Regions from separate parts of the Dorea sp. OM07-5 genome, predicted to be linked through region 1. Evidence: riboswitches for the same ligand, from Rfam matches in the RefSeq annotation. Region 1 holds a riboswitch; each other region holds the start of a gene.
What was found. Region 1 has a riboswitch for thiamine pyrophosphate ahead of thiS (sulfur carrier protein ThiS). Riboswitches for the same ligand answer to the same signal wherever they lie in the genome.
Positions count from the first base shown of each region.

Region 2: linked by a shared signal. The riboswitch ahead of thiC (phosphomethylpyrimidine synthase ThiC) and the one ahead of thiS (sulfur carrier protein ThiS) in region 1 are both predicted to bind thiamine pyrophosphate.
Region 3: linked by a shared signal. The riboswitch ahead of DXC04_RS00595 (energy-coupled thiamine transporter ThiT) and the one ahead of thiS (sulfur carrier protein ThiS) in region 1 are both predicted to bind thiamine pyrophosphate.

Region 1 covers NZ_QUKZ01000006.1:155,178-158,460, reverse strand. Annotated here, with positions in the region: gene DXC04_RS07810 (thiazole synthase) at 1-271, opposite strand, end outside; gene thiF (sulfur carrier protein ThiS adenylyltransferase ThiF) at 304-960, opposite strand; gene thiS (sulfur carrier protein ThiS) at 1,097-1,294, opposite strand; TPP riboswitch at 1,442-1,549, opposite strand; gene DXC04_RS07795 (thiamine pyrophosphate-dependent enzyme) at 1,612-2,544, opposite strand; gene porA (hypothetical protein) at 2,562-3,283, opposite strand, start outside.
Region 2 covers NZ_QUKZ01000011.1:75,616-78,898, reverse strand. Annotated here, with positions in the region: gene thiC (phosphomethylpyrimidine synthase ThiC) at 1-1,270, opposite strand, end outside; TPP riboswitch at 1,401-1,512, opposite strand; gene DXC04_RS11185 (ABC-F family ATP-binding cassette domain-containing protein) at 1,553-3,109, opposite strand; gene DXC04_RS11180 (hypothetical protein) at 3,120-3,283, opposite strand, start outside.
Region 3 covers NZ_QUKZ01000001.1:114,853-118,135, reverse strand. Annotated here, with positions in the region: gene DXC04_RS00600 (4-hydroxybutyrate dehydrogenase) at 1-682, opposite strand, end outside; gene DXC04_RS00595 (energy-coupled thiamine transporter ThiT) at 776-1,480, opposite strand; TPP riboswitch at 1,524-1,629, opposite strand; gene DXC04_RS00590 (GNAT family N-acetyltransferase) at 2,179-2,592, opposite strand; gene DXC04_RS00585 (helix-turn-helix domain-containing protein) at 2,774-2,989, opposite strand; gene DXC04_RS00580 (hypothetical protein) at 3,104-3,283, shown strand, end outside.

The DNA of each region.
Region 1 (3,283 bases):
CAACTTCTCTTGATAATCTTGCGATTCTGACAGCTTCTTCTGCATTTCTTGCTCCGGATGTATTCGGAAGTAATGTTACATTGTCCGGAATATAATCCAGAATATTTGCCAGTCCGCCTTCATTTGCGCGGCGAAGCGCCAGTGTAATGATCTGCGCATCTGCTTTTTCAATGCATGCTTTTACAAGATCCAGTAAAAATTTTCCTGATCCTAAAATAAATCTGGATGTAAATGTGTGTCCTCCCAGACTCCATGTGTCTTTTGTACTCATATGTTTGTCCTCTTTTCTTATTATTTTTTGATTTATATCTCTTCCTCACCAAGAAGCAAGCGTGTGATCATATTTGCTTCATGGGCAGCGCAGATTGCAACTCTTGGCGCCATCAGTCCATTTCCATAACCTGGCTCTGTCACACGGTCACCACACAGGTAAAAGTTCTTCATCAGATGTTCTGTGCGAATTGTATTACTGCTCCCATAGCCTGCCATTCCGGTTGCCGATACCAGTTTCTTTTTCGGAAAATGCTGTAGAATTCCATTTACCAGCATTGCTTTTGCTTCTGGATTATCAAACGCTTCGCATACAATTCCTGCATCTTCAAAAAGAGAAATCAGATTCTCTTCTGTCACTTTCACGCAGTCTGTCCGGATATCAAGATATGGATTGATTTTCAAAAGCAGCGATTTCAACGCATCGGTTTTATACATTCCAAGATGTTCCATAAAGTACTGCTGCCGGTTCAGATTCGTAATATCCACTACATCAAAATCAATCAAGTGCAAATGCCCGACACCAATTCTTGCAAGTGCATACGCCACATTTGATCCAAGCCCTCCAAGTCCGGCAATTGTCACATGTCCGGCAGATAATTTTTTCTGGATCTCCGGCGAATGACGTTCTTCCAACGCCGCCTGGATCTCTTCTTTTGTTAATGTCTTTGTTGTCTGTCCTTCCATCATTTTCTCCTTTATGTCATTAACTTCCTGGCTCATCTCTTTTTGGTCCGGAACTTCTTTTTCCTCATCGGTTTCCTCACGCAACTGTCATAATCCCTGTGCTCATCTCTTTCTGTCCCGGACTACTCTTTCTTCCGCTTTAGCCTCCTCCGACAAATGTCACAACTTCCAGACGATCACCGTCTTTCAACATCGTATCGGAATATTCATATTTCGGAAGAATATCTCCATTTAACTCTACCGCAATCCTTTTCATCTGATATCCTGCGTTTTCTAGATAAGCAGCAACAGATATTGACTGTTTCATCTGAATCTCTTTTCCATTTACTGTGATCATTTCACTACACCTCCTTTTAATCTTAGAAAAAAAGAGTTCACAAAGAAACGTACCCGCGGTGGTGCGCCCCTTCATGAACTCTTGTTCACTCTCAATCTTTTATACCTGTTAATAACAAAAACGGAAGATACCAAAGTATCTTCCGCTCATAGCATATTCCTTGCGTTCCTACGTTGGCATTATCCAAATCAGGTATATGGGTCGAAGTTTTAAACTTCCTCTCAGCCTATCACATAAGCTCCCCGGTTCTATTTGATTGTTCCTCTCCAGTATAAATGTATTTCACAAATCTGTCAAATATATTTTATATCACATCCTTATCTGGAGCATCTGAACTGAAGTTCTTCCCATCTTCTGTCTACTTCTTTCTGGAAAGCCTCTAACAGATACTCATTGCCTTTCTTGAAAAGATGTTTGAATCTTCCCTGTGGTCTTAAGAAATCTTCGATTGGGAGTTTCTTCTTCGGCTCATAGTTCAGAATCCATTTTCCTTCTACGACCTCAAATAACGGCCAGTAGCATGTCTCTACACCAAGTTTGCAAATCTCCATAATATCCGGCGTATTGTATCTCCATCCACGCGGACATGGTGCCATAATATTTAAGAAAGCAGCGCCTGGTGTATAAATCGCTTTTTCGGATTTGATATGCAGATCTTTAAAGTTCTGTACAAACGTTGTCTGTGCCACATACGGAATATCATGCGCAGCAATTACAGATGCAAGATCTTTTCTGTTCTGTGGTTTTCCGTTACTCTCGCTTCCTACCGGTGTAGTTGTTGTATCTGCATACATCGGTGTTGCAGAAGAACGTTGGATGCCGGTATTCATGTAAGCACCGTTGTCATAACAGACATATACCAGATCCTGATTTCTCTCCATTGCTCCGGACAGTGACTGCAGACCAATATCATAAGTACCGCCGTCACCACCAAATGTGATAAATTTGTATGTTTCGTCTAATTTTCCTTTTCGTTTTAATGCTTTGTAAGCACCTTCCACACCACTCATGGTTGCGCCTGCATTTTCAAATGCATTATGAATGTAGCTATCTTCCCATGCTGTGTATGGGTATGTAAATGTGGATACTTCCAGACATCCTGTTGCATTTCCGATGACTGCTTTATCACCTTCATGAAGACCGCGCAGTACATTACGAACTGCGATTGTTCCGCCACATCCGGCACACATTCTGTGTCCTGGCGCCAGGCGCTCTGATTTATTCATTGTCTCTTTAAAATTATAACTCATCTTCTCTACGGCCCTCCTTATTCTCTAATTCCAAGATAGCGGTAGGTTTCTCCTGCATCGCCATCTGCGATCATCTGTTTCAGGGCTTCAAATACGCCTTCCATGTCTTCTACGCGCACGTCACGTCCGCCAAGACCGTAGATGTAATTCACTGCCAGCGCATCTGCTTTTGCGCGGTATAATGCACTCATCACATCTGCACCTAACGGTCCGCCATGGTTCGTATAGCTTTCTGCACGGTCCATAATTGCAACTGCTTTCACATTTTTGAGCGTCTCCGCGATCTCATCAGCCGGAAATGGGCGGAACAGACGGATCTTCACAAGTCCGACTTTCTCTCCCTGTTCTCTTAAGCGGTCAATTGCATCTTTTGTTGTTCCTGCTGCAGAACCGATCATTACAACTGCACGTTCAGCATCTTCCATGCAGTAAGATTCAAACAGACCATATTCACGTCCGGATACTTTCGCAAATTCCTTTGCAACCTCCTCTACAACTGCTGGTACATGTTTCATGCCTTCTGCCTGCGAGCGTTTTGCTTCCATATAATAATCTGTGATCGCATATGGACCAACTGCCATCGGGCATTCCGGATTCAGAAGATAATTTTCCGGTTCATATTCTCCAACGAAATTCTTTACCTCTGCGTCATCCAGTAATTCGATATTTTCTACTGCATGACTGGTGATAAATCCATCCTGACAGATCATGATCGGCAGTCTGACATCTGCATGTTCGG
Region 2 (3,283 bases), on a different contig from region 1:
TACTGCGGACTGCGCAGAATTTTCCACACATACTGCATGTATCGCTGTGGTCATCTTCCGGACTTCTGCTGTCACGGATTGCTCTTGCTGTATCAGGATCCAGTGCGCATGCATACTGTGCTTCCCAGTCAAGCTTTCTTCTCGCGTCACCCATCTTATCATCAATATCTCTTGCTCCTCTGACACCTTTGGCAATATCAGCCGCATGTGCTGCGATCTTGGAAGCAATGATTCCCTGTTTTACATCATCAACATTCGGAAGTGCCAGATGTTCTGCCGGTGTTACATAACAGAGGAATGCAGCTCCGTTCATAGCAGCCACAGCGCCACCGATAGCGGCAGTAATGTGATCATATCCCGGTGCGATGTCTGTAACGAGAGGTCCTAATACATAGAACGGTGCTCCCATACAAATACTCTTCTGCACCTGCATATTTGCTGCAACCTGATCAAGCGGCACATGTCCCGGTCCCTCTACCATAACCTGGACATTGTGATCCCATGCACGCTTTGTCAGTTCGCCAAGGCGTACCAGTTCTTCGATCTGGCATACATCCGTTGCGTCTGCCAGACATCCCGGTCTGCATGCATCTCCCAGAGAAATTGTAACATCATACTCTTCGCAGATGTCCAGGATCTCATCATAATATTCGTAGAACGGGTTTTCTTCTCCAGTCATGCACATCCACGCAAATACAAGACTTCCACCACGGCTTACAATGTTCATTTTTCTCTTATGCTTTTTGATCTGCTCAATCGTTTTTCTTGTGATTCCGCAGTGCAGCGTTACAAAATCCACTCCGTCTTCTGCATGCATACGGATAACATCTACAAAATCTTTTGCTGATAAAGTAGCAAGGTCTCTCTGATAATGGATCACACTGTCATATACCGGAACTGTACCGATCATAACCGGACATTCACTTGTCAGTTTGCGGCGGAATGGCTGCGTATTTCCGTGGCTGGACAGATCCATGATCGCCTCTGCGCCAAGATTTACCGCACTCATGACCTTTTCCATCTCAATGTCATAGTCTTTACAGTCTCTGGAAACGCCAAGATTGACATTAATCTTTGTACGGAGCATACTTCCTACCCCTTCCGGATCCAGACAGGTATGATTCTTGTTTGCACAGATCGCTACCTTTCCTTCAGCAACCAGTTTCTGTAATTCTTCTACTGTCATCTTTTCTTTTTCTGCAACTTTTTCCAGTTCTGGTGTAACAATTCCCTTTCTTGCCGCATCCATCTGTGTTGTGTAATTTCTCATTGGATCATCCTCCTGTAAATAAAATCTTTTTTCTGCCATGTAAGCATGGCGCATTTTCCTATTCCATAAAAAAAACGCTTCTGCCACCGCAAAAAACGTTTTCGTATAAAAAGAGATGCGCAGGCATCTCTTCTCTTCCGTAATTCTTCCCTACGTTGGCATTATCCAAATCAGGTTATAGGTCGAAACAAATTATAGTTTCCTCTCAGCCAGCTTTGTACCAGCTCCCTGTAACATTAAATTGTATATTTAATTATAGTTTTGCTCTCTGTAAATGTCAACCTAAAATATCTTCGTTGTCCATTTGCTCATGTCCCAGACTTCCTGCACGACATCTTTATAAAATTCCGGTTCATGACAGATTAAAAGAATACTTCCTCGGTATTCCTGAAGCGCTTTTTTCAGTGCATCCTTGGCGTCTACGTCCAGATGATTGGTCGGCTCATCCAGAAGCAGAAAATTCGTGTCACGGTTGATCAGTTTACAAAGACGGACTTTCGCCTGTTCTCCACCACTCAAAACACGGACCTGACTTTCGATATGCTTTGTCGTAAGCCCGCATTTTGCAAGCGCAGAACGCACTTCATACTGTGTAAAAGACGGAAATTCTTCCCATAACTCTTCGATACAGGTATTTTTATTCTCCCCTTTTACTTCCTGTTCAAAATATCCAAGTTCCAGATTCTCTCCCAGTTCACATTCCCCTTTCAGAGAAGGAAGCAGTCCGAGAATACTTTTAAGAAGTGTTGTCTTTCCAATTCCGTTCGTTCCGACAAGAGCAATTTTCTGTCCCCGTTCCATCGAAAAATTCAGTTTTTTCGATAATGGTTTATCATAACCGATCACAAGATCTTTTGTCTCAAAAAGCATTTTTCCCGGCGTGCGTCCGTAACGGAAATGAAATTCCGGCTTCGGCTTTTCTGCCGCAAGCTCGATCACATCCATTTTATCCAGTTTTTTTTGTCTGGACATTGCCATATTTCTTGTCGATACACGCGCTTTATTCCGTGCCACAAAATCTTTCAACTCACTAATCTCCTGCTGCTGTCTGCGGTATGCTGCTTCCAGCTGTGCCTTCTTTACTGCATAAACTTCCTGAAAATGGTCATAATCGCCCACATAACGGTTCAGTTCCTGATTTTCCATATGATAAATAATATTCACCACATCATTGAGAAATGGGATATCGTGCGAGATCAGTATAAATGCATTTTCATATTCCTGCAAATAGCGTTTCAGCCATGCAATATGTTCTTCATCGAGATAATTAGTTGGCTCATCCAGAAGCAGAATGTCTGGTTTCTCCAGCAATAATTTTGCCAGCAGAACTTTGGTGCGCTGCCCGCCACTTAAGTCTGTAACATCACGGTCTAATCCAAGATCCAGAAGTCCCAGCGCTCTTGCCACTTCTTCTACCTTTGCATCAATTGTATAAAAATCATGCAAAGTCAGCTCATCCTGAATTGTTCCAAGTTCTTCCATTAATTCTGCCATCTGTGCATCATCTGCTGTGCCAAGCAGATCGCATATCTCATTCATGCGGATTTCTTTCTGCAGAAGACTGTCAAATGCAGATTTTAGAACTTCCCGGATTGTCATGCCTTTTTTCAGCACCGCATGCTGATCCAGATATCCTGCATGTACGTTTTTCGACCATTCTACTTTTCCTTCATCCGGCGTCAGTTTTCCAGTCACAATGTTCATGAATGTAGACTTTCCTTCTCCATTGGCTCCTACCAGCCCGATATGTTCACCTTTTAATAACCGAAAAGAAACATCTGAGAAAATGGCTCTGTCTCCAAAGCCATGTGTCAGATGTTCCACGTTTAATATACTCATAGAAAATCTCCTACCCCTCCAGCAGCATTGCGATCGCTGCCGGGTCTTCCTCAGCCGAAGCCTGCACGCACAGCAGTACGTCCTGGACATACGACTGTGCGAAATCAAGCGAGCCGGCAATTTCTATTATTGTTTTGCCTTCTTTATATAATGCAAGAATCTGTTCGATTTCTT
Region 3 (3,283 bases), on a different contig from region 1:
CCATCCGGTATTCTTTTCCATGAGCGATAATCTCACGGAATCCATGCACGATCATCTCCATTGCTTTCTCGCTGAACATCTCCGTGTAGAGGTTCGCTTTTGGTGATACAAAAGATTCAATCGCATGGATAAATGCATCGATCGCGCTGGTTGCGAAGAACTCATATGGAAGCTCACGCAAAAGTTCCGGGATCAGCACTGCCTCATCTGCATAAATCTCGTCTACGGCGAGTCCTAATTTGCTGTGGATCGAAGTAATCTCTGTAATGGAGACATTGGACACTTCCGATCCTGCGCCACAGGTTGTCGGCACTGCAAGAAGTGTGCGCACTTTGCGAAGCGGTACTTCTTTCCGATAATAGCTCTCTGCTTTCGCTTTCCCGTCCAGTACAAGAATCTTCGCCATATCAATGACAGCTCCACCGCCGATAGCAATGATTCTCTTATAATCTCCCTGACGGAAATCCTCAAGCAGTGCATCGATCATTACATCTGTCGGCTCACCGCTGCCATATTTGCTCTTGTATTCTACATGTGCTTTCAGATTCAGCGGTGCAAAACAGGTCTCGTAAATCCGTTTTGTCGCGAGAATGAAATCATCCGCTCCGATGTTGTATGCTTCCACGAAGCTTTTCACATCATCATATTTCTCGATCACTGATTTCTGCTGAAATAATTTCATGACTGTTATCCTCCTGTTGTTTTTCTTCTTTTTAAGCTTATTCTTAGCCTTCCTTCGTAAGCTCCAACTTGCTTTTACCTGCCGTTAAGCTTACTACGCCGTCGCAATCCGCTTAATCTGCGCAAGTGCTTTCTTTACTGCCGGGATAGAAATAACGAGCACAGTCAGTACACCTTCTGCAAGCAGATAACTATAGTTATACACAATCGGATATACACTCTTCAATGCCTGTGGAAAATTTTCCGGCATATAACTCATCCAATATAGATAGCCACCCAACGCATGAAATGCTCCTCTTGCAAGAACTGCGGCAATATATCCTTTGAGCAGTCCATTGGAACTCTTCGCAAAAAAGCCGGCAACTCCAAGTGCTGCAAAAGCAAGAATATAATCACAGCATACCTGGAAGAAAGAAAGTACATATGGCTCCTGGATAAACTGTAAGATTCCATAAGTTAAACCTACTAAAATACCCGTCTGTACACCGTACCAGTTTGCAACCAGTACAATAAATAACATACTGCACAACGTGACACTTCCGCCCCATGGCAGAGAAAAGATTTTCAAATAAGAAGTCACCACTGCAAGCGCAATTGCCATTGCACAAAATACAAGCTGATTGGTTCCCACCGCTATGCCGATACCTTTCTTTGCTTTACTTCCATTGTCATTCACATTCTGCGTACCTTTCCGCGCAAACATTGATCCAAGCAGGAACAAAATAACTCCCACCACAATACAAGTTACATATCCGGCAGTCGTCAGACCACCTTCACTGTTTACTAACATTTGAAACACAAAAAAATCCTCCTGTATCTTCGACTGAAGACGAAGGAGGGTTCTGTAATATCTAATACATCCCTACGATGGCATTATCCATATCAGGTTCCGGGTCGAAGTTTCTAAACTTCCTCTCAGCCTATACATAAGCTCCCCTTGTCATCACTCTTTTACTCGTTAATTCATCTACTGTAACTATACTGGATAGTTACAGTCTTAACACAGTTAATGATACTCGCCCCACCAACAGATGTCAAGAAATTGCAATTATAAATCATGCAAGTATGACGCATTTTTCCCATCACCATAAGCTACAGAACTTGCCACCGGCAACTTTCTCCGGATGCCATAGCAAAAAAAATCTCAAAGCAATAAGCTTTGAGATTCATCTTAATCGGAGTGACAGGATTTGAACCTGCGACCTCTACGGTCAACGAACAACGTATTTACGGGCTTTGTAAGGGGTATTTAAGAATCCCAACCAAAAGCCAACCAATGACAAATATAAACAAGCGACCTAAACGGTCAGAAAGGAAAACTTGTATATCCGTTTGTTCTAAAAGTTTATTAAATTCAATAGATTAGCTAAAAAACACTAGCCATAGGTGTTCCCTGTGGCTAATTTCCGCCATTGTGCCAAGCAAGATTATGTACTTAATTTTGACAAACTGGAAGTTGTCGAGTTTTATATATTGACCAAAAGTTTGATTTAAGAACTATAAGACTTTTTTCAAATAATATCTATAATGCTTTTCTGGACAATTTTCTAATATACCAAATACAATATACCCTTGCTTCTCATAAAATTCTTTGGCTTGAAAATCAAATGTATCAAGATGAATAAGTTTAGCACCTTTTGATTTAGCATCATTTTCAACTTCTTCTAAAAGTAAGCTACCAAGTTTTTTCCCTCTATAACTAGAATCGACCCACAATGTATCAACATAAACTACATTCCAACAATACATCCTTGCTACAATACCAGCAACAATCTTATCATCCTTACCGATTTTCTTGCTTAAATCTATGAAATTTTCTTTCTGTTTAGCCTCAACCTGAGATAGATTATATTCCACCAGTCTTTCAATAATATAATCCTGTTCTTTCTTTGAACATACATCAATTTTCATAATATAATTTCCTTTCATATAATAAATCGGATTTGTCCAGATTTACAAATTCTATTTGCTTAACTTTCACTACTCACAGTATAATTCGATTTTATAAAATACACAAGTAAAAAGGTATGAGAGACTTTCACACCTCCGCATACCCTTTTATCCATTCCATGCCAATAACAGCAACAGCTCGTTATTCTTTTACATAACAAATCAATTCGCCAACTTCACAATCAAAATAATCACATAACTTACAAATCAAATTTGCATCCAGCCTTTGAAATTCATTTCTGCAATATCTGTTAAAATTTGACCTCGGAATATCCAACTCTTTGCAAATGGTATTCTTACTGATATCCCGTTCTTTCAACAGTTCTTCTATCCTTAACTCTAAATGTCCATAATTCATATGCATCACCCCTACACAAAGTATATTTAATAAATCTTTATGTAGTAATTCACTATACAGCGAGGTACTATATAGTTATCCCCTTAGGGATTTAAGAAAGAGAGGTGCATACACATGAAAATAAAAGTCATAACTACATTTTTATTGTTCTGTCTAATTGCCGGAATCTGCTATTACATCAGTCTGCCCGATTACCATGTCCGTAACAGCATGTCATTCAGTAATCAAGGCACACGAGACACGGAGCTAACTGTTATTGTTTACAAATATTGGGGAATTGATGAGACTATTCGT